4 regions of the Pseudomonas sp. NPDC078416 genome follow, and region 1 is predicted to be linked to each of the others. Evidence: predicted binding sites of a transcription regulator. Region 1 holds the regulator's gene; each other region holds the start of a gene.
What was found. The regulator sigma-54, encoded in region 1, starts transcription at its own class of promoters, with help from an activator protein. The targets are predictions, from matches to a motif close to ANTGGCATNNANNTTGCTNT.
Positions count from the first base shown of each region.

Region 2: a site for sigma-54 is predicted at 1,957-1,976, ahead of ACQKEN_RS08485 (CmpA/NrtA family ABC transporter substrate-binding protein). Genes of this name have one in related genera too.
Region 3: a site for sigma-54 is predicted at 2,231-2,250, ahead of glnK (P-II family nitrogen regulator). Genes of this name have one in related genera too.
Region 4: a site for sigma-54 is predicted at 1,228-1,247, ahead of flgB (flagellar basal body rod protein FlgB). Genes of this name have one in related genera too.

Region 1 covers NZ_JBNNGV010000027.1:14,127-19,679, forward strand. The annotation lists gene ACQKEN_RS20095 (sensor domain-containing diguanylate cyclase) at 1-52, opposite strand, end outside; gene ACQKEN_RS20100 (HPr family phosphocarrier protein) at 155-427, opposite strand; gene rapZ (RNase adapter RapZ) at 444-1,301, opposite strand; gene ptsN (PTS IIA-like nitrogen regulatory protein PtsN) at 1,304-1,768, opposite strand; gene hpf (ribosome hibernation-promoting factor, HPF/YfiA family) at 1,781-2,089, opposite strand; gene ACQKEN_RS20120 (RNA polymerase factor sigma-54) at 2,166-3,659, opposite strand; gene lptB (LPS export ABC transporter ATP-binding protein) at 3,849-4,574, opposite strand; gene lptA (lipopolysaccharide transport periplasmic protein LptA) at 4,574-5,116, opposite strand; gene lptC (LPS export ABC transporter periplasmic protein LptC) at 5,103-5,553, opposite strand, start outside.
Region 2 covers NZ_JBNNGV010000005.1:150,360-155,912, reverse strand. The annotation lists gene ACQKEN_RS08490 (ANTAR domain-containing response regulator) at 12-587, opposite strand; gene ACQKEN_RS08485 (CmpA/NrtA family ABC transporter substrate-binding protein) at 600-1,808, opposite strand; gene ACQKEN_RS08480 (quinone-dependent dihydroorotate dehydrogenase) at 2,082-3,104, shown strand; gene rmf (ribosome modulation factor) at 3,256-3,471, opposite strand; gene rlmKL (bifunctional 23S rRNA (guanine(2069)-N(7))-methyltransferase RlmK/23S rRNA (guanine(2445)-N(2))-methyltransferase RlmL) at 4,043-5,553, shown strand, end outside.
Region 3 covers NZ_JBNNGV010000001.1:152,446-157,998, reverse strand. The annotation lists gene ACQKEN_RS00725 (secondary thiamine-phosphate synthase enzyme YjbQ) at 1-67, opposite strand, end outside; gene ACQKEN_RS00720 (ammonium transporter) at 317-1,654, opposite strand; gene glnK (P-II family nitrogen regulator) at 1,689-2,027, opposite strand; gene ACQKEN_RS00710 (accessory factor UbiK family protein) at 2,443-2,727, shown strand; gene ACQKEN_RS00705 (N-acetyltransferase family protein) at 2,915-3,460, opposite strand; gene ACQKEN_RS00700 (YifB family Mg chelatase-like AAA ATPase) at 3,579-5,072, shown strand; gene ACQKEN_RS00695 (methyl-accepting chemotaxis protein) at 5,288-5,553, opposite strand, start outside.
Region 4 covers NZ_JBNNGV010000024.1:14,381-19,933, reverse strand. The annotation lists gene cheR (protein-glutamate O-methyltransferase CheR) at 1-95, shown strand, start outside; gene flgB (flagellar basal body rod protein FlgB) at 1,290-1,697, shown strand; gene flgC (flagellar basal body rod protein FlgC) at 1,701-2,144, shown strand; gene ACQKEN_RS19035 (flagellar hook assembly protein FlgD) at 2,160-2,879, shown strand; gene flgE (flagellar hook protein FlgE) at 2,908-4,242, shown strand; gene ACQKEN_RS19025 (flagellar hook protein FlgE) at 4,499-5,553, shown strand, end outside.

The sequences.
Region 1 (5,553 bases):
TCACGATGGCGAGGATGGCTGCCACGGCCACGGCGCTGCCCAGCATCAGCATCTTCTCGGAACCTGATCTGATCCCTCGCGAAAATGGAGGCATGGCTGTCAGTGGCATCGATCATCTCTGACGGGGAATGGAGGCGTCGTGCAGGCTAGGGACTTATTCGCCTTCGTCAAACTTGTTGTTGATCAGTTCCACCAGTCCTGCCAGCGCGGCATCGGCGTCCTCACCTTCGGTGGCCAGGTGGATCAGGGTGCCCTTGCCGGCAGCCAGCATCATGACGGCCATGATGCTTTTGCCATCGACCATGGTTTCCGGCGTCCGGCCAACCCTGATCTGACACGGGTACTTGCCGGCGACACCCACGAACTTGGCGGCGGCCCGGGCGTGCAGACCCAGCTTGTTGATGATGGTGATTTCTAGAGCGGGCATCGCGATGGAGGTCCTTTCAGCTTAGGTCGCGGTGGCGGACCTGAACATTCTTGAGCGATTGCTGCAGCACCTGACCCAGACGTTCGGTCAGGTAGACAGAGCGGTGGTGTCCGCCGGTGCAGCCAATGGCAATAGTGACGTAGGCGCGGTTGCTGGCGGCGAAGCGGGGCAACCACTTATTAAGGTACGAAAAGATGTCCTGAAACATTTCTTCGACGTCCGGTTGCGCCGCGAGGTAATCGGTAACCGGCTTGTCGAGGCCCGACTGCTCGCGCAGCTCGGGTTTCCAGTAGGGGTTGGGCAGGCAGCGCACGTCGAACACCAGGTCGGCGTCCACGGGCATACCGCGCTTGAAGCCGAAGGATTCGATGAGGAAGGCGGTGCCCGGTTCGGGTTTGTTCAGCAGGCGCAGTTTAAGAATGTCGCGCAGCTGGTAGAGATTCAGGTGCGTGGTGTCGACGGTCAGATCCGCCAGGTCGATGATCGGGCCGAGCAACGTCTTCTCGTCACGGATCGCTTCGGCCAACGAGCGCGTTGCCGTGCTCAGCGGGTGACGACGGCGAGTTTCGGAAAAGCGCTTGAGCAGGGTTGATTCATCGGCGTCGAGGAACAGCACGTCGCACTGGATATGCCGGGCACGAACCTCGGCGAGCATCCGCGGGAATCGCGTCAGGTGACTGGGCAGATTGCGCGCGTCAATCGAGACCGCCAGCAGGGGCTCAGCCAATTCGGTATTGATCAGTGCGCGCTCGGCCAGTTCCGGGAGCAGCCCGGCGGGCAGGTTATCGACGCAATAGAATCCGCTGTCTTCAAGGACATCGAGGGCCGTGCTCTTGCCGGAGCCGGAGCGGCCGCTGACGATGATCATGCGCATGATCAGTGACCGTTCTGGACGTCGATCACGACGTTGTAGAGCTCTTCAGCGGTTTTGGCACCGCGCAGCCGCTTACGCACCTCGGCCTGATCAAGCATGCTGGCGATCTGGCGCAGCAGTTCGAGGTGGGCATCGGTGGCCGCTTCCGGGACCAGCAGCACAAACAGCAGGTCAACCGGTGCGCCGTCGATGGCGTCGAAATCAATGGGTTTTTCGAGATGCAGCACGGCGCTGACAGGCGTTGAACAGCCCTTCAAGCGGCAGTGGGGAATGGCGATGCCATTACCGAATCCGGTAGAGCCGAGCTTTTCACGGGCAATAAGACTTTCAAACACCACCTGCTCATCAAGATCAGGCACTTGCTTGCTGATCACGTTGGCGATGTTTTGGAGTACGGCTTTTTTGCTGCCGCCTGGCACGTTCACAAGTGAACGGCCAGGGGTCAGGATATTTTCAAGTCGGATCATGAGTGGGGAGTGTCAGCGAGCAGTCGCGCCTTGCAGCAGACTTTGCTGTTTTTCCTTATGTTTTTTGAGTTGGCGGTCAAGCTTGTCGGCAAGCAGGTCAATGGCTGCATACATGTCGTCGTGTTCGGCGTTGGCAACCACTTCAGCGCCAGGAACGTGCAGGGTGGCTTCGATCTTCTGCTTGAGCTTCTCGACCTCCATCGTGACCTGCACATTCGTGATCTTGTCGAAATGGCGTTCCAGTCGGGCGAGTTTCTCGCCGATGTAGGTCCGCAGAGGTTCGGTCACTTCCAGCTGGTGTCCACTGATGTTGACTTGCATACAGCTTCTCCTTCGTTGCCAGTGCATTAAGAGGCAGGCGTAATGCCTGCCACTGGAACGCTTTGACGTGTGACCTTTACATCAGTCGCTTGCGTTCGCTGGACGGCGAAATCCCAAGGGATTCGCGGTACTTGGCGACTGTGCGACGGGCCACTTGAATGCCTTGTGCTTCCAGTAAACCAGCGATCTTGCTGTCACTCAACGGCTTTTTCTGATTTTCCGCAGCGACCAGTTTTTTGATGATCGCGCGAATCGCCGTGGACGAGCATTCGCCGCCTTCGGAGGTGCTGACGTGGCTGGAAAAGAAATATTTGAGTTCGTAGATCCCGCGCGGCGTGTGCATGAACTTTTGCGTGGTCACCCGGGAAATCGTCGATTCATGCATGCCGACCGCTTCAGCGATGTCATGCAGAACCAGCGGTTTCATGGCCTCGTCGCCGTACTCGAGGAAGCCGCGCTGGTGTTCAACGATTTGCGTCGCCACCTTCATCAGGGTCTCGTTACGGCTCTGCAGGCTCTTGATGAACCAGCGAGCTTCCTGCAGCTGATTGCGCATGAACGTGTTGTCGGCGCTGGTATCGGCGCGACGCACGAACCCTGCGTACTGGGGATTGACCCGCAGGCGCGGCACGGATTCCTGGTTCAGCTCCACCAGCCAGCGCTCGTTGTCCTTGCGCACGATGACGTCGGGCACGACGTACTCGGCTTCGCTGGACTCGATCTGCGAACCGGGGCGCGGGTTGAGGCTCTGCACCAGTTCGATGACCTGACGCAGGTCGTCTTCCTTGAGCTTCATGCGGCGCATCAGTTGCGCGTAGTCGCGGCTGCCCAACAGGTCGATGTATTCGCTGACCAGCTTCTGCGCTTCCGCCAGCCACCTGGTTTTGGCCGGCAACTGGCGAAGCTGCAGCAGCAGGCATTCGCTCAGGTTGCGAGCACCGATGCCGGCAGGCTCGAACTGCTGAATGCGGTGCAGAACGGCTTCGATTTCGTCCAGCTCGATATCGAGCTCGGGATCGAACGCGTCGAGCATTTCTTCGAGTGTTTCGTCGAGGTAGCCCTGGTTGTTGATGCAGTCGATCAGGGTCACGGCGATCAGGCGGTCGGTGTCCGACATTGGCGCCAGGTTGAGTTGCCAGAGCAGGTGGCTTTGCAGGCTCTCGCCAACGGAGGTGCGGGTGGTGAAATCCCACTCGTCATCGTCGTTGCTGGGCAGGCTGCTGGCGCTGGTTTGGTAGACGTCTTCCCACGCGGTGTCGACGGGCAGCTCGTTGGGAATGCGCTCGTTCCAGTCGCCCTCATCGAGGTTGTCGACGGTTGGCGCCGATTCCTGGTAGGTGGGTTCCTGAACATCAGCGTTGGGCTTTTGCTCTACGTTATCCGCCAGGGGGTCGGCGTTATCGAAATCGTCGCCTTCCTCCTGCCGTTCCAGCATCGGGTTCGACTCCAGCGCCTCCTGAATCTCCTGTTGGAGATCCAGTGTCGACAACTGAAGCAAGCGGATTGCCTGTTGCAGCTGAGGCGTCATCGTCAGCTGCTGGCCCATTCTCAAGACTAGCGAAGGTTTCATGGCAGGGCTTAACACCTTATTCGCCGGCGCACTGCGCGCCATTTACTACCAGGGCGCCGAGGGCGCCAACTTAAGCAAATTATATGCCTGAAGCTGGAGGGTTTGCCTAGAGTGTGATGACAATTAAAAAACGAGGTCGGCGATGGCGCACGTTGCGGGGTACCGCACAACCTCATGTCATCACTGCGGTTACAGGCGGAACTCGTGACCCAGATACACTTCCTTGACCAACTGGTTGGCCAGGATGGATTCGGCGTCGCCTTCGGCAATCAGCTGCCCATCGTTGACGATGTAGGCGGTTTCGCAGATGTCTAGCGTCTCACGCACGTTGTGGTCGGTGATCAGCACGCCGATCCCTTTGGCCTTGAGGTGGTGGATGATCTGCTTGATGTCGCCTACGGAAATAGGGTCGACACCGGCGAAGGGTTCATCGAGCAGAATGAATTTTGGCGAAGTGGCGAGGGCGCGTGCGATTTCCACGCGGCGACGTTCGCCGCCCGACAGGCTCATGCCCAGATTGTCGCGAATGTGGGTGATGTGGAATTCCTGCAGCAGGCTCTCCAGCTCCTTGCGGCGGGCAGCGCGATCGAGCTCTTTGCGGGTCTCCAGGATCGCCATGATGTTGTCCGAGACGGAGAGCTTGCGGAAGATCGACGCTTCCTGTGGCAGGTAGCCAATACCGGCGCGTGCGCGCCCGTGCATCGGCTGGTGGCTGACGTCCTGGTCGTCGATCAGGACGCGACCCTGATCCGCCTGAACCAGCCCGACGATCATGTAGAAACAGGTGGTCTTGCCGGCGCCGTTGGGGCCAAGCAGGCCGACAATCTGGCCGCTCTCGATGGACAGGCTGACGTCACGGACGACCTGGCGGCTTTTGTAGGCCTTGGCCAGGTGTTGGGCTTTCAGCGTCGCCATTACTGGGCCTTCTGCTGGTCGGTTTTCTTTTTCGGCTGGATGACCATGTCGATGCGAGGGCGTGGAGCGGTGATTTTGGTGCCATTGGCACGACCTGCGTTCACGACCTGCTTGACGGTGTCATAGACGATTTTCTCGCCTTCGGACGTATTGCCGTCGTTCACAACCTTGGCCTTGTCGATCAGCACAATGCGGTTCTGGGCCGCGAAGTACTGGATGGTGACACCCCATGCCTGAACGATCGGCTTGTCCACCGATGGCTTCTGCTCGTAATAGGCCAGGTTGCCCACGGACGTGAATACGTCCACGTCGCCTTGCGGTGTACGGGTGATGGTCACGGTGTTGCCGGTGATCTTCATCGTGCCCTGGGTAATGATGACATTGCCTTTGTAAGTGGCGATGCCTTGCTTGTCGTCCAGCTGCGCGTCATCCGACTGGATGTGGATGGGTTGATCGCGATCCGTCGGCAGAGACCAGGCGCTCGCGCTTCCCAGTGCTGCGCCCAGGCCGAGCAAAAAAGGAAGGGTTTTAACGAGCCTCATACTGTCCTCTTACGTTGGATAGCAGGTTCATCCTGCTTTCTTTCAGATACGCTTTCATACCCGTGCCGGTCGTTACACCGCCAAGGCCGTCGATTCTAACGGGTTGGGCAGTTTCCGCATATTGCTTCTGCGGGAATACAGTCATGCGGCTGCTGGTGATGATGGTGGTGCGGTTCTTTTCGTCGGTGCGGTTGATGCGCACCGAGTCGATCAGCTCGACGTGATCTCCCCCTGGCGACACTTCGGCGCGAACGCTCTGTACGTGCCACGGGAAGGTCGAGCCGCGATACATCTGCAGCACCGGCGTGGTCATCAGGGTGACGTCGGTGGCTTTCAAGTGCTCGACTTTGTCGGCGGTCATGTCGTACTGCATGGTCCCGTCGGGCAGGTACTGAATGCTGTGGGCGTTGGTCGCGTAGTAATCGACAGCGCTTTCA
Region 2 (5,553 bases), on a different contig from region 1:
CCTGGATGCGCTCAGCCCAGCAGCTCACTCATGGCGATGATCTGCTCTGCCACCTGAATCAGCTTCTGCTGGCGGCTCATGGCCTGGCGTCGCATCAGGGTGTAGGCCTCTTCCTCGTTGCACTGCTTCATCTTCATCAGCAGTCCCTTGGCCATCTCGATGCGCTTGCGCTCGGCCAGTTGCTGATCGCGGGCATGCAGTTGCGCGCGCAGGTCCTGATCGCTTTCAAAGCGGGCCATGGCGACGTCCAGAATCGGCTGCAGGCGTTGGGCGTGAATGCCTTCGACGATGTAGGCGCTGACCCCGGACTTGATCGCCTGACGCATCACAACGGGGTCGTGCTCGTCGGTGAACATCACGATCGGGCGTGGCAGATCGCGGGTCACCAGCACCACTTGCTCCAGCACGTCACGGCCCGGCGATTCGGTGTCGATGAGGATCACGTCCGGGCGCACGGCGTGGACCCGGGCCGGCAGGTCGATGATCAGCCCGGATTCGTCGATCACCTCGAAACCGGCTTCGGTCAGCGCCGCTTTCAGGCGACCGACCTTTTTAGGGGTGTCGTTGATCAGCAGGATTCGCAGCATCTTGGCGTCTCCTCAGCGATCAGCATGAACGAGGGCCGCATCGGCCAGCGCGTGCAGCTTGAAGCTGCGGGCGTAACGCGCCGGGTCGCTGCCGTCCCAGATTTTGCCGTCAATCAGCTGGCTGCTGCGCATGGGCGACGGCGGCACGGCGACGCCCAGTGCTTCGGCGGCCTTGCGGTACAGGCCCAGTTGCTGGACGCTGCGGGCGACGCCGAGGTAATCCGGGTCTTCGCGCAACAAGCCCCAGCGGCGGAACTGGGTCATGAACCACATGCCGTCGGAAAGCCACGGCATGTTCACCTCACCGTCGCCATGGAAGCGGATAGCGTGGTGGTCGTGCCACCGGTTGCCGAGCCCGTCGTCGTATTCGCCAAGCAGCCGCGATTCGATGGCGCCGACGGGAGCATTGACGTACTCGGCGGCGCTGAGCAACTGCGCCGTGCTTCGGCGATTGTCAGCGCTCTCTTCTATGAAACGACTGGCTTCAATCACGGCCATCACCAGCGCCCGCGCCGTGTTCGGGTACTGCTCGGCGAATTCCAGGCTGCACGCCAACACCTTCTCCGGGTGATCCGGCCAGATGGCCTGGGACGTCGCGAGGGTGAAGCCCAGGTTTTGCTGAACGGCGCTGGCACCCCAAGGCTCGCCGACGCAAAAGCCGTCGATACGCCCGGCCTGCAAGTGCTCGACCATCTGCGGCGGCGGCACCACCACGCTGTCGACATCGCGCAGCGGATGAATACCCTGGCTCGCGAGCCAGTAATAGAGCCACAGGGCGTGATTGCCGGTGGGAAAGGTCTGGGCGAAGGTCAGTTTTGAGTCGCTTTGGTGCGTGCGTCGATCGAGTGCATCAGGAGTGGTCACACCAGCCTCCTGCAGTGACCGCGACAGGTTGATGCTCTGGCCGTTCTGGTTCAGCCCCATCAGCACCGCCATGTTCTTTGCCGGCCCGGCCAGTCCCAGTTGCACGGCGTAGACCAGGCCGTAGAGGCTGTGGGCCGCATGCAATTGGCCGCTGACCAGTTTGTCGCGCAGGTTGGCCCACGATGGCTGGCGGTGCAGGTTGATGTGCAGGCCATAGGGCTGGGCGAAGCCCTGGGTCGCGGCGACGATGAGCGAGGCGCTGTCGGTGAGCGCCATGAAACCGAGGTCGACGCTGGCCAGCTCCGGTGCATCGCTGCCGTTGACCCAGGCCTGCGAGGGGGTGAGCGTGTCATTCATGAGTGCCATTCCGCGTGGAGGCCGACGCGCCTTTCAACGCCGCCGATCGTCCAAAAAAAACGCCGCCTCGCCCCGATTGAACCGCGGCGACAGCGACGTCATTGTCCTGTGTCTCGCTCCGCCATTGGATCGAGTCGATACAGCACTTAAAGCAAGCGATATGCCAGCGGCGAGCAGGTCAGTCAGCAAAGTTCTCGACATGCCTCGCGCTTCGCCTGCGCCGGCGTTTATAATCCGCCGCTGATCCCAGCCGCAATCGAGCCGCGCCCGCCCATGTATAACCTGGCCCGCCAGTTACTGTTCAAACTCTCCCCGGAAGCTTCCCACGATCTGTCCATCGATCTGATCGGAGCAGGCGGGCGTCTGGGGCTAAACGGCCTGTTCAACAAGGCGCCGATGCAGCTGCCGGTGACCGTCATGGGCCTGCGCTTCCCCAACCCGGTCGGGCTGGCGGCGGGGCTGGACAAGAACGGCGCGGCCATCGACGGCTTCTCGCAACTGGGGTTCGGTTTCGTCGAGATCGGCACCGTCACGCCACGGCCTCAGCCGGGCAATCCCAAACCGCGCATTTTCCGTCTGCCCCACGCCGAAGCCATCATCAACCGCATGGGCTTCAACAACCTGGGCGTCGACAATCTGGTCAGCCGGGTGCAGGCCGCGCAATACAAGGGCGTGCTGGGCATCAACATCGGCAAGAACGTCGACACCCCGGTTGAGCGCGCCGTCGATGACTACCTGATCTGCCTGGACAAGGTCTACGCCCACGCCAGTTACATCACCGTCAACGTCAGTTCGCCGAACACGCCGGGCCTGCGCAGCCTGCAATTCGGCGACTCGCTCAAGCAACTGCTCGTAGCCCTGCGTCTGCGCCAGGAAGCCCTGACACTGATTCACGGCAAACGCGTGCCGCTGGCCATCAAGATTGCACCGGACATGAGCGATGAAGAGACCGTACTGGTTGCCGGCGCGTTGCTGGAGTCGGGCATGGACGCGGTGATCGCGACCAACACCACCCTCAGCCGCCAGGGGGTTGAAGGCTTGCCCCACGGCGACGAAGCGGGTGGCCTGTCGGGCGCGCCGGTGCGCGAGCAGAGCACGCACATCGTCAAGGTGCTGGCCGGTGAGCTGGGCGGGCGCTTGCCGATCATTGCGGCCGGTGGCATTACCGAAGGCAGACACGCAGCCGAGAAGATCGCTGCCGGGGCGAGTCTGGTGCAGATTTATTCGGGCTTTATCTACAAGGGGCCGGCGCTGATTCGCGAGTCGGTGGACGCGATCGCGGCGATGTCCCGCTGATCCATCCCGCTTCATCCGGACGAAAAGAGGGGTTCCGACTGGAACCCCTCTTGGGCTTGAGCCCGCCGCCCGGGTGGGGCGTGCGTGGTAATGGTGAATCGGTCAAGCATGTCGAAGAAGCTTTAGGTCAGGCTGTAACGTGAGGGTTGCGTCAGCCGACCGCGTGAAGTTCGTTGAGTCTGTGAATGCCCGCAGTGCCGGTCATACCGTCCCAGTTGTCGCCGCGTCCTTCTCGCCAGCCATTGATCCAGGCTTGACGCACTGACGGTAGAGTAAATGGGCAAAGCTCACGGGATTTACCGGATACGCCATACTGGTATCCGCGCGAAAATGCTCTTTCCATCGGATCACGCTTAAGTCTTCTCATAGGGTGTTGCCCTCGTTTGTTGACTGTAATGTCCCTGGAGACCTCAGATTGAGGTCGGGCAGAAAATTTTCTGCCCTTAGCGGCCCGCTGCCGGCGTCGCGGGCTTGATGCCACCGCCGTTGCGGCGATGACCTTGGTTGATTTCTAACCAATGAAAGATGCGCTGTGAATGATCGTTTTGTCATAAGAACGTAACCATTCAGGCATTACGACCATAAGCAACCACTCGTTTGACAAGTGTTTTGTGCGGGGACCCCTTTTAAACGGGGCTTTGCCGTGGCAGTGCAAGTGTTTCGCAATTGCGAGTGCTGGCCGTTTGCAGTCAGCGGAAAAACGACGAAGGGTCAGCGATGTGACTTTTTATTGCAGCCGCCGTCGTGCTGAATAGTGGTTTTTTAACATCAAAACGTCGGCGCTCATGTGCTGGCGGACCGTCGCACTCGAAATGTATCGGTGTGAGGGACAGGCACAAACTGTGTGCCGCGCAGGCGTCCTCCTTGAAAGGCGTCTGTTGGAATCGGGCCGGACAATGCGTTGTCCGGCCGCTATAGCCCAAGGCTCTGGAATACTCATGTCGGACCGTTACGAACTTTTCCTCACGTGCCCCAAAGGCCTCGAAGGCTTGCTGGCTGAGGAAGCCACCGCCCTTGGTCTCGAGGAAACCCGCGAACACACTTCCGCCATCCGCGGCACCGCCGACATGGAGACCGCCTACCGGCTGTGTCTGTGGTCGCGGCTTGCCAACCGGGTGCTGTTGGTCCTCAAGCGTTTCCCGATGAAGGACGCCGAGGACCTCTACCACGGCGTGCACGATATCGAGTGGGCTGACCACCTTGAAGCTGAAGGTACGCTGGCCGTGGAGTTCAGCGGTCACGGTTCGGGCATCGACAACACACATTTCGGCGCATTGAAGGTCAAGGACGGCATCGTTGACCGCCTGCGCACGGCAGACGGCGTGCGTCCGTCGGTCGACAAACTCAATCCGGACCTGCGCGTGCACCTGCGTCTGGACCGGGGCGAAGCGATTCTGTCCCTTGACCTGTCCGGCCACAGCCTGCACCAGCGCGGCTACCGTCTGCAGCAGGGCGCCGCGCCGCTCAAGGAAAACCTGGCCGCCGCGATCCTGATCCGCTCGGGCTGGCCGCGCATTGCCGCTGAAGGCGGCGCGCTGGCTGACCCGATGTGCGGCGTGGGTACCTTCCTGGTCGAGGCGGCGATGATTGCCGCCGACATCGCGCCCAACCTCAAGCGCGAGCGCTGGGGTTTCTCTGCCTGGCTGGGCCACGTGCCGGCGATCTGGCGCAAGCTGCATGACGAAGCACTGGAGCGTGCGCAAGCGGGTCTGGCCAGGCCGCCGCTGTGGATTCGCGGTTACGAAGCCGACCCGCGTCTGATTCAGCCAGGCCGCAACAACGTCGAGCGCGCCGGCCTGAGCGAGTGGATCAAGATCTATCAGGGCGAAGTGGCGACGTTCGAGCCGCGTCCCGACCAGAACCAGACCGGTCTGGTGATCTGCAACCCGCCGTACGGCGAGCGCCTTGGCGACGAAGCCAGCCTGTTGTACCTCTATCAGAACCTCGGCGAGCGTCTGCGTCAGGCCTGTCTGAACTGGGAAGCGGCAGTCTTCACCGGCGCGCCCGACCTGGGCAAGCGCATGGGCATTCGCAGCCACAAGCAGTACGCGTTCTGGAACGGCGCACTGCCGTGCAAGCTGTTGTTGATCAAAGTGCTGCCGGATCAGTTCGTGACTGGCGAGCGCCGCACTCCCGAGCAGCGCCAGGCCGAGCGTGATCAAGCCGCTTACGATCAGGCGCCGGACGAGCCGCAAGAGCGCCAGTACAACAAGAATGGCAACCCGATCAAGCCGACGCCGGCCCCTGCGCCGGTCATCGAGCAACCGCGCCTGAGCGAAGGCGGGCAGATGTTCGCCAATCGCTTGCAGAAGAACGTCAAGGCGCTGGGCAAGTGGGTCAAGCGCGAAGGCATCGATTGCTACCGCGTCTACGATGCGGACATGCCCGAGTACGCCATGGCCATCGACCTGTACCACGACTGGGTCCACGTTCAGGAATACGTCGCGCC
Region 3 (5,553 bases), on a different contig from region 1:
TCTCGTCAGTCACCAGATGGAAACCACGAGGCCTTGCCCGCAGCGTGATCAAGGTCTGTTGCCACATACCGTTCTCCGCCCTTCGGCGCGCATTCTAACGCGCTGGAAAAAAAAACAAAGTGCGTAATGAGCGACGATTTTCAAGAGCGCTGAACAAGGGCGTTTATGCCCTCGCAAGCCTCCGGAATCGTCGGGTTTGGCCGCACATTGCTGCGGATGTTCCTGCCTGGAGCGCCTGCCCCCTGTGCGGACATCCCTATCGACAAACGCCAGACAAAAAAATGCCCGGAGACCCGGGCATTTTTTCATGGGTGGATTACAAGTTGTAGCCACGTTCGTTGTGTTGCGCCAGATCCAGGCCAACCGCTTCTTCTTCTTCGGTGACACGCAGGCCCATGACCATGTCGAGCACCTTGAGAATGATGAAGGTCACGATTGCGGTGTAGATGACGGTGAAGCCGACGCCTTTGCACTGAATCCAGACTTGTGCCGCGATGTCGGTCACGGTGCCGAAGCCGCCCAGCGAAGGGGCTGCGAACACGCCGGTCAGAATCGCGCCGAGAATACCGCCGATACCATGAACGCCGAAAGCATCCAGGGAGTCGTCGTAGCCCAGTTTGCGTTTCAGGCTGGTGGCGCAGAAGAAGCAGACCACGCCTGCCGCCAGACCGATGATCAGGCCGCCCATCGGGCCGACAGTACCGGCAGCCGGAGTGACAGCAACCAGACCGGCAACCACACCCGAGGCGATGCCCAGAGCGCTTGGCTTACCGTGAGTCAGCCATTCGGCGAACATCCAGCCCAGCGCTGCAGCAGCGGTAGCGATCTGGGTAACCAGCATGGCCATACCGGCGGTGCCGTTGGCCGCAGCCGCGGAACCTGCGTTGAAGCCGAACCAGCCGACCCAGAGCATGGCCGCGCCGACCAGGGTGTAACCCAGATTGTGCGGAGCCATCGGGGTGGTCGGGAAACCTTTGCGCTTGCCCAGTACCAGGCACGCTACCAGGCCAGCCACACCGGCGTTGATGTGAACAACGGTGCCGCCCGCGAAGTCGAGCACGCCCCAGTCCCACAACAGACCACCGACGCCGCTCCAGACCATGTGCGCGATTGGCGCGTAAACCAGGGTGAACCAGATCCCCATGAAGATCAGCATCGCGGAGAACTTCATGCGTTCTGCGAAGGCGCCGACGATCAGGGCCGGGGTGATGATGGCGAAGGTCATCTGGAAGGTCACGAAAACGGCTTCCGGGAACAGCGCCGCAGGGCCTGTGATGCTCGCAGGGGTGATGCCTGCCAGGAACGCCTTCGACAGACCGCCGACGAAGGAGTTGAAGTTGACGACGTTGGCTTCCATCCCGGTGGTGTCGAACGCCATGCTGTAGCCGTAAACGACCCACAGGATGCTGATCAGGCCGGTAATGGCGAAGCACTGCATCATCACGGAAAGAATGTTTTTCGAGCGGACCATGCCGCCGTAGAACAGCGCCAGACCGGGGATGGTCATGAACAGCACCAGCGCGGTGGAGGTCAGCATCCAGGCGGTGTCGCCGGAATTGAGTACGGGGGCTGCCACTTCGTCTGCCGCCATGGCCAAGCCAGGGGTTACGAGGGACAACAGGGCTCCTAGCCCTGCGAATTGACGCAGAGTCATATTGTTTTCTCCTGGGGCGTTGGGGTTTGGCGGCTTAGATTGCGTCGGTATCGGTTTCGCCGGTACGGATGCGGATGGCCTGTTCCAGATTGACCACGAAGATCTTTCCGTCACCGATCTTGCCGGTGTTGGCCGCTTTGGTTATCGCTTCGATAACGCGGTCCAGATCCTTGTCGTCGATCGCAACATCGATCTTCACCTTGGGGAGGAAGTCGACTACATACTCCGCACCGCGATACAGCTCGGTGTGGCCTTTCTGACGTCCGAAGCCTTTGACTTCAGTAACCGTGATGCCCTGCACGCCGATTTCGGACAGCGACTCGCGTACGTCGTCCAGCTTGAACGGCTTGATGATGGCAGTGACTAGCTTCATGAAACTTTCTCCCGAATTGGTGGACTTGCCCCAGGAAAACAAACCCGACTCAAGTCTAAGCGCAGTGTCTGGCTTTGTAACGCGTCGTGTCCGCAAGAGACCTGACCAACTCCAGAAAACCGCTTCTGACGAAACATTCCCCGCTCCGCCTGCCGCACTGCATTCGTCACAGCGACTGCATCAGTGCATGGGTTACAAGCCACTAAGCAGAAAGCTTGCCATCTCACCGATCGGCAAGAATTTCGGCACTTCGACCGATAATTCATGCTTCAGCGTAGTCGTCGATTGCCATCGCCGCACAACAACGGTGCGCACGTGCCCGAGGTCATGCGCGAAAAGCGTGCAGCCCATGCCCAGCCCCAAGTGGCCAAAAGCTGCGTGCTACACTCGTCCCATCTGATTCCGGAATATCATCATGCTCGCCCCCAAAGCTTTTCTCGACGCCCTGAGCGGCCACGCTTCCCGCCTGTTCAGCGGCGAAACCCCGGTTCCACGCAGCGAATTCGAAACCCAGTTCAAGGCGCTGCTGCAAAGCGGCTTCAGCAAGCTGGACCTGGTCAGCCGGGAAGAATTCGACAGCCAGATGATCGTCCTCGCCCGCACCCGCGCCCGTCTTGAGGCACTGGAAGCGAAGATGGCGGAGATGGAAGCGCAGTTGGCGACACAGCCGAAGGCGTCAAGGGCTGAGCCGCAGGGTTGAGCGTTGGATGCTGATGTTGCTCAGGCGCAGTGCGCAATGCGCTGAACCTGGGCTTTGATCGCCTCACCCCGCTCGATCTCTGCTTTGCGCAGGTCGTAAGAACCGTAAGTTCAGCCAGAACTCCGGGTGGTCTCAAGACCGGGCGCCGGCCGTAACGCCTGTCGGCGCTGTCCTATGAAGGCTTTGTTCAGCCACCCACTGGCGGGCAGCCTTGAGCAGCGTGCCGAACATAGTAATTATCGAACTCGCCAGCCTCGACGAACTGAAACCCATGCCGAATGTAAAACCGGTTTGAAGCGCTTTCCTTCAGAGCCCCAACGTATAAAGTCTGCACCGCCGCGTCCGCTTCCATGAAGATCTGACGAAGGACAATCGAACCTGTTCCTGATCCCTGTGCGCCTGGCTTGATGTAAAGGTGATCGAGCAACAACCCGTCGATACGCGGCTTGACCACGACAAAACCCACCCGCTCGCCGGAAACCTCAACGTGGCGGGTAAATTCGGGAGAAAAACCTTCCCGGAAACGTTCCCGGGCGCGCACGGGATCGAAACGCCCAATGCGCTCAAGGCTCTCACGCATGGCCTCAATCCGGATGGCAACAAGCGCTTCGAAGTCACCGGCTCGCGCCGAGGCAAAGGTGACCAAAGTGTTGTCCGCAGCTGACAACGGTTTGAGAGATTCCTCGGTGAGAATTTCTCCCGGACGTGCAGGCTGCATTCCAGTTCTGGTCATGATTCACCTCACTCCTTCGATTCATACACATGCCGTAGAACATGCACGGGGCCAAGCTTCAGGGCAATGACTATCCTTCAGCTCGCCGCAGGAAGCGGTGCTGCCTTCAAGGAAAGACATGTCCCTCGCGATTGTTCTGAGCCGTGCCCAGGTTGGTGTCGAAGCGCCTGCCGTGACCGTCGAAACCCATCTCGCCAACGGGCTGCCCAGTTTGACGCTGGTGGGCCTACCAGAGGGCGCGGTGAAGGAAAGCAAGGATCGGGTGCGCAGTGCGATCCTTAACTGTCGACTGGAATTTCCGGCGCGACGCATCACGCTAAACCTTGCCCCTGCCGATTTGCCCAAGGACGGCGGGCGCTTCGATCTTGCCATTGCGCTTGGGTTGCTGGCCGCCAGCGCGCAGGTGCCGACCCTTGCACTGGAGGGCATTGAGTGTCTGGGCGAGCTGGCGTTATCGGGTGCAATTCGGCCCGTGCAGGGCGTGCTCCCGGCGGCGCTTGCTGCGCGGGAAGCGGGGCACACGTTGATCGTCCCGGCGGTGAATGCCGAGGAAGCGTGTCTGGCGTCAGGCCTGAAGGTAATCGCGGTCAGTCATCTGCTGGAGCTGGTGTCCCACCTGAATGGGCACACGGTCATCCCGCCCTATAAATCCAATGGCCTGATCCTGCAGACGCAGCCTTATCCCGACTTGAGTGAGGTTCAAGGCCAGACCGCCGCCAAACGCGCTCTGCTGGTGGCCGCAGCCGGCGCACACAATCTTCTGTTCAGCGGCCCTCCCGGCACTGGCAAAACGCTGCTCGCAAGCCGTTTGCCAGGGCTGCTGCCGCCGCTGGATGAGCTCGAAGCGCTGGAGGTGGCGGCGATTCAATCGGTCGCCAGTCACGCGCCGCTGACCAGCTGGCCCCAGCGCCCTTTCCGCCAGCCTCATCACTCGGCGTCGGGTCCTGCGCTGGTCGGGGGCGGCAGTCGCCCGCAACCTGGCGAGATCACCCTCGCGCACCACGGCGTGTTGTTTCTGGACGAGCTTCCGGAATTTGATCGGCGTGTGCTGGAGGTGCTACGCGAACCCCTCGAATCTGGCCATATCGTGATTTCCCGCGCGCGGGATCGGGTGCGCTTTCCGGCGCGCTTTCAACTGGTCGCAGCGATGAACCCCTGCCCCTGCGGTTATCACGGCGAGCCGACCGGGCGCTGCCGCTGTTCCACCGATCAGATTCAGCGCTACCGCAACAAGCTGTCCGGCCCATTGCTTGACCGGATCGATTTGCACCTGACCGTTGCTCGGGAAACTACGTCTTTAGCGGCCACGCCTGACTGCAAGAGTGAAAGCGCCAGCGCAGCGGAGGTGGTGTCCGATGCACGCCAGCGCCAACAACGACGCCAGGGCTGCGCCAACGCATTCCTTGATCTTCCTGCGCTGCGCCAGCACTGCGCGCTGCTGCCGGAAGACGAAGCCTGGCTCGAGAACGCTTGCGAACGCCTGAACCTCTCCCTGCGCGCTGCACATCGTCTGCTGAAGGTTGCGCGCACGCTGGCGGATCTGGAGAAGGTAGACGCAATCGCCCGATGCCATATCGCCGAGGCACTGCAGTATCGGCCTTCGTCGAACTAAAGCTCGAATACACCGTGGGTGTAAGGAGATCAATTGTAGGAGCGCGCTTGCCCGCGAACGCGTCTTTTCAGTTGCCATCGGTGCAATCTGACCCACCGCATTCGCGGGCAAGCGCGCTCCTACAAACGCTTGTCGCCGCTGACTATCGGGAGATGGGGCGCTTGAAAAAAAAACGAACGCCCCCCAAAGTCAGGCAAGTCGACAGCGCCCCAGCCTCACCGAAACCGATCTACTTCCTTCTGTAAGTCGGACGCGACCGCATTCAGCTCTTGAGCCGTGATCGCCAGGTTGGACACGACTTCGCGTTGCTCGCTGTTCGCCAGGGCGATGCTTTGCAGGTTGGCGCTGAGCAGCGTGGCGGTGTTGCTCTGCTCTTGGGTGGCGGTGGTGATGGATGTGAACTGCTCGCCGGCCGAGCGGCTCTGTTCGTCGATCTGGGCCAGCGCTGCCGCGACTTTGGCGTTGCGCGACAGGCCTTCCT
Region 4 (5,553 bases), on a different contig from region 1:
ATTTGTTCCTTGGGGCGTCGGAGGCGTTGAACGGGTTACCGGATCATTATCAGATGGTGCAGTGCAGTCCCGGGATTATTTATCAGGCCAAGTGATTGGCTCCGGTTTTGTTTTAGAACCCGCTTAGGCGGGTTTTTGTTTTGTGTTGGCGCTTGGATTTTTGGCAGCGGGTTGATTGTATTGGCGCTGAGTTTGGTCTGCCTAATGGCAGACATTTCGCCTTCGGCGAGTTACTTGGAAAAGTCGAAAGTCGCACCATCCCCAAGTAACCAAGGGTGCCTGCTCCTGGTTGGGCTCCTCCTTCGTCGGAGTACCCTCACTCCGGTCTCGCTCCGTGGGCCCGCGCCGAACGGGCATCCATGCCCTGACGGCGCTCTCGCCGCATCCATGCGGCTCGGCCCACTGCGCGAGACCTACGTTCAGCCTGCACCCAAGTCGCGATTGGCGGTGACTGAGCCTTTTGTGTATGAAAATCAAAAGCGCTTTAAAGCAGATCAAAAGCTGATCTGAAGCACATCTAAAGCAGATCAAGGGCTTCCCGGCTAAAGCCGGTCCTACTGTCAGAGCCGGTCCCGCTGGGTGAGCGCGATTTCACTGTAGGAGCCGGCTTGCTGGCGAATGCAATGTGTCAGTCGATACATGCATACCTGACCCACCGCGTTCGCCAGCAAGCCGGCTCCTACAGAAAAAATGCGTTCTGTCAGGCGCGACGATGACCGATCAAAGATCGTTGAAGCAGCGCGTCCTCAGTGGGACCGGCTTTAGCCGGGAAGCCTTTGATCTGCTCTTGATCTTCATGCACAGCCAGCCCAGACGACGAAAATCGCGACTTGGGTGCAGGCCGAACGCAGACGATGTGGAGTGGGTCGAGCCGCATGGATGCGGCGAGAGCGCCGTCAGGACATGGATGTCCGTTCGGCGCGGGCCCACGGAGCATCGTCGGAGTGAGGGAATCCCGACGGAGGAGGGACCCAACCGAGAGCAGGCACTTTTGGTTACATCTAGTGCTTTTTAAAAGTAACTCGCCGAAGGCGAAACGGTCTGCCCCCCAGGCAGACGCTGTTGATCTGGATCTTCCAAGCTGAGGCTGATGCTGACGCGTAATACGGCAAAAAAACGGCACCTGCCTTGCCGCTTTCCGCCCATCGAGCGGAAATCCCTTGCCGCTTTTCTGTCATCCCCCTGCACCAACACCCCTGCAGCCCTCGTAAAACGGCACTTCCAGCAAGTGGCACGCACCTTGCTATAACTCCTGCACGTACATCTGGTCAGCCCTCAAAGGTCCCGACATGAGCATCAGTTTTGAAAACGCCCTCGGCATCCACGAAAAAGCACTCAACTTCCGCGCTCAGCGTGCCGAAGTGCTGGCCAACAACATCACCAACGCCGACACCCCCAACTACAAGGCGCGTGACCTGGACTTCTCCAAAGTCCTGGCCGCCGAAAGCGACAAAAGCAAAAACGGCCACTTCGCCCTCGACATGACCAACAACCGTCACATCGAAGCCGAAGGCATGAGCGATGGCGAAGCCAGCCTGCTCTACCGCACCCCGTCGCAGCCGTCGCTGGACCAGAACACCGTCGACTCCCAAGTCGAAAACGCCAACTACGCCGAAAACGCCATCGGTTTTCAGGCCAGCTTCACCTTGCTCAACAGCAAATTCAAAGGGCTGGTTGCAGCCCTGCGCGGAGAGTAATCCATGTCCCTGTCCAGTGTTTTCAATATTGCCGGTAGCGGCATGAGTGCCCAGAACACCCGCCTCAACACCGTGGCCAGCAACATCGCCAACGCCGAAACCGTGTCCTCCAGCCTGGACAAGACCTATCGCGCCCGGCATCCGGTGTTCGCCACCGTCTTCCAGGGTCAGGAGTCCGGCGGCAGCGCATCGCTGTTCGAAGACCAGGGTCAGGCCGGCACCGGCGTGCAGGTTTCCGGCATCGTCGAAGACGCTTCCAACCTGGAGGCACGTTACGAGCCAAATCACCCGTCAGCGGACAAGAACGGCTACGTGTATTACCCGAACGTCAACGTCGTCAACGAGATGGCCGACATGATCTCGGCCAGCCGTTCGTTCCAGACCAATGCGGAAATCATGAACACCGCGAAAACAATGATGCAGAAGGTCCTGACCCTCGGTCAGTGATAAAGGGCGAAATCCATGACGGTCTCAAGCACAGACGCTACCTCGACGTTCCTCAAAGGGCTGCAAAGCACGACCTCCGGAACCACAGGCACCAGCACCAAATCCAGCACCAGCAGCCTCACCGGCTCAAGTTCCCTGGGCAAGGATTCATTCCTGCAGTTGCTGGTCACGCAAATGCAGAATCAGAACCCGCTCGATCCTCAGGACAACAGCGAGTTCGTGGCGCAGCTGGCTCAGTTCAGCAGCCTGGAAACCATGCAGAACCTGAGCACCTCGGTCGACTCGATCAGCACCATGTATCAGTCGTCCCAGGCGTTGCAGGCTTCCTCGCTGGTCGGCCGCTCGGTGACCGTGGACGCAGGTTCCACCTACGTTGACACCAGCAAGGCCATGACCGGATCGGTGGTGCTGCCATCGTCCAGCACCGACACCACGGTGAAGATCTACGACAGCACCGGTACCAACGTCGTGCGCACCATCGACCTGGGTACTCAGGCGGCCGGCACTACATCCTTTAGCTGGGATGGCAAAGATGACAGCGGCACAGCGCTGGCAGCGGGCAATTACAGCTTCGTCGCCAACGGCAGCCTCAACGGCACCGCCACTACGTTGAGCACCTATCTGCCGGCGACAGTCAACAGCGTGACCATGGGCACAACGGGCTCTGACATGACGTTGAACCTGGCCGGCGGCACCCAGGTGGCACTGGCAAAAATCAAGCAAATCGGAATTTAGAGCCGACTAGACGGCGCAGGAGTTAATCATGTCTTTCAATGTTGGTCTTAGTGGGCTCTACGCCGCAAACAAAAGTCTCGACGTCACCGGCAACAACATTGCCAACGTCGCGACCACCGGTTTCAAATCTTCCCGTGCGGAATTTGCTGACCAGTACGCCCAATCGATTCGCGGCACCTCTGGCGGCACCAACACCGGCAGCGGCGTCACCACCGCCGCGGTTTCGCAGCAGTTCACCCAAGGCACGCTGAACACCGGTACCGGCCGCAGCCTGGACCTGGCGATCAACGGCAACGGCTTCTTCAAGCTGAGCAACAACGGCGAGCAGCTCTATACCCGTGCCGGTGCATTTCACACTGACTCCGCTGGCTACATCGTCAACGAAGCGGGCAACAATCTGCAGGGCTACAGCGTTGACGGTCAGGGCAATGTCGCCACGGGCGTGTTGAGCAACCTGCGTGTCGATTCGTCGAACCTGGCGCCGAAAAGCACCAGCTTGATCACCGTCGCCTCCAACCTGAACTCCTCGTCGACGGTTCCGACGGTTGCGACGTTCTCGCCGTCCGACACCAACAGCTACACCACCACCTACAGCACGCCGCTGTATGACAGTCAGGGTAACGAACACACCCTCGACCAGTATTTTTCGAAGACGGGCACCAATACCTGGACGATGTACAGCCTGGTCGATGGCCGCAGCATCAGCGATCCAAACTCCACCACCGCTGACGCGACCGCAGTGACCTTCGATTCGTCGGGTAGCTTGATTACCAGCGGTACCGGCGCCCCTGATACCACCAATTCGCCCAACGTGAGCGTGGGTGCGGGCGGTGTCTTCTCCATCAACAACTGGGTGCCGGCCGCCAAGACCACCGTTGGCAGCACCACCACCTGGGCGAGCAATGGCGCGGCCGCGAATGCGGGCGGGATCAAGCTCAACATGCTGGCGACCACCCAGACCAACGCGGTGTCGGGTGCAATCACCAAGACCCAGGACGGTTACGCCACCGGCCAGATCACGGCGATGAACATCGACGCCACCGGCAACATGTTCGCGACCTACACCAACGGTCAGTCCAAGGTCATCGGTCAAGTGTCGCTGACCAACTTCGCCAACGTTCAGGGCCTGTCCCCGGCGGGCGGCACCAACTGGCGCGAATCGGCTTCGTCGGGCATCCCGGTCACGGGCGCGCCGCAGTCGGGTACGCTGGGTTACTTGACCGGGCAGGCGCTGGAAGAATCCAACGTCGACCTGACCGGTGAACTGGTCAACCTGATCAAGGCGCAAAGCAACTACCAGGCAAACGCCAAGACCATTTCGACGCAGAGCACCATCATGCAGACCATCATTCAGATGACCTGATAACGGTCGCTGGACACGGTCAACGAAGCCCCTCTCCGAGGGGCTTTTTTTATGCCTTTTTTTTGACTGAAATATCGAGAGCCGTCCCACTCTACAACTGGAAACTTCCTACTTTCGTCTTTGCGAGAATCAAGTTCGCTGACAAATAAATGCCATTGAGCGGCGCCGTTTACGCGGTCCGTTCGATTGCATTCCTTTGCCCGCGATCTCGATGCATTGACGAGCGTGTCGTTGAACAACGACTCAGGGAGTGTTCATGTCATTCAACACAGCGGTTTCAGGTTTGCATGCGGCGCACAAGCGCATGGAAGTGGCCGGCAACAACATCGCCAACGTCCACACCTCAGGTTTTAAATCCTCACGCGCCGAATTCTCGGCGGTCTATTCCTCTTCCATGCTCGGCGGCAGCCGGACGGCCTCGGGTGACGGGGTGCAAGTGGCCAACGTTTCGCAGAACTTTGCGCCCGGCGGCGTCATCACCAGCGAGGGCAGGGCGCTCGACATGCGCATTCAGGGCAACGGTTTCTTTGTCATGAGTGACGCCGGTTCCATCAGTTACGGCAGGTCAGGGGCCTTCATCAAGGATGCGCAGAATTTTGTCGTCGACTCCCACGGCAGCCGCTTGCAAGGCTATGGGGTGACAGACGATGGAGAGGTGATCAGCGGCGTGCGCACGGATCTGAAGATTGACGCGGCCGACATGTCGCCCAAGGCCACCGGGAAGATGGAGCAGACCCTCAACCTGAATGCGGCGTCGGCGTCACTTGGGACTATTCCGAGGTTCGACCCCGGCGACCCGACCACCTATACCCGCGTGTCGGGGCGGATGATTCAGGACGCCGGCGTTCCGCCGCAGGATCACGAGCTCAAGCAGTACTTCGTCAAGACCGAAGACAACAACTGGACGTCGTACATGCTCATCGACGGCGTCAATCCGCTGGACCCGACCAGCACCGCGACGCTGGAGATCGGCCTGCAAGTGTCTGCGGCCGGCAAGCTTTCACTCACCGGCTCTACGGCAGCGGTGAAGATGATCTCCGACACCGAGTTGTCCCTGCAGCAATGGCGACCTGCGGTCAACGTCAACGGCGCCTGGACCGCCAGCCCCGCGCCGTCTCCAGGGCCGATCTCACTGCCGTTGCTGGACGGCGGTCTGCCGGTGCTCGACCCGGCCGATCCGCTTATGCCACGGCCGGTACCGACGTTCAATCCGTCGGACATCACCACCTTCACCAAGGCGTCCACCTACGGCGTCTTCGACAGCCTGGGCATGCGCCACGAGATGACCCAGTACTTTGTCAAAGACGGCAG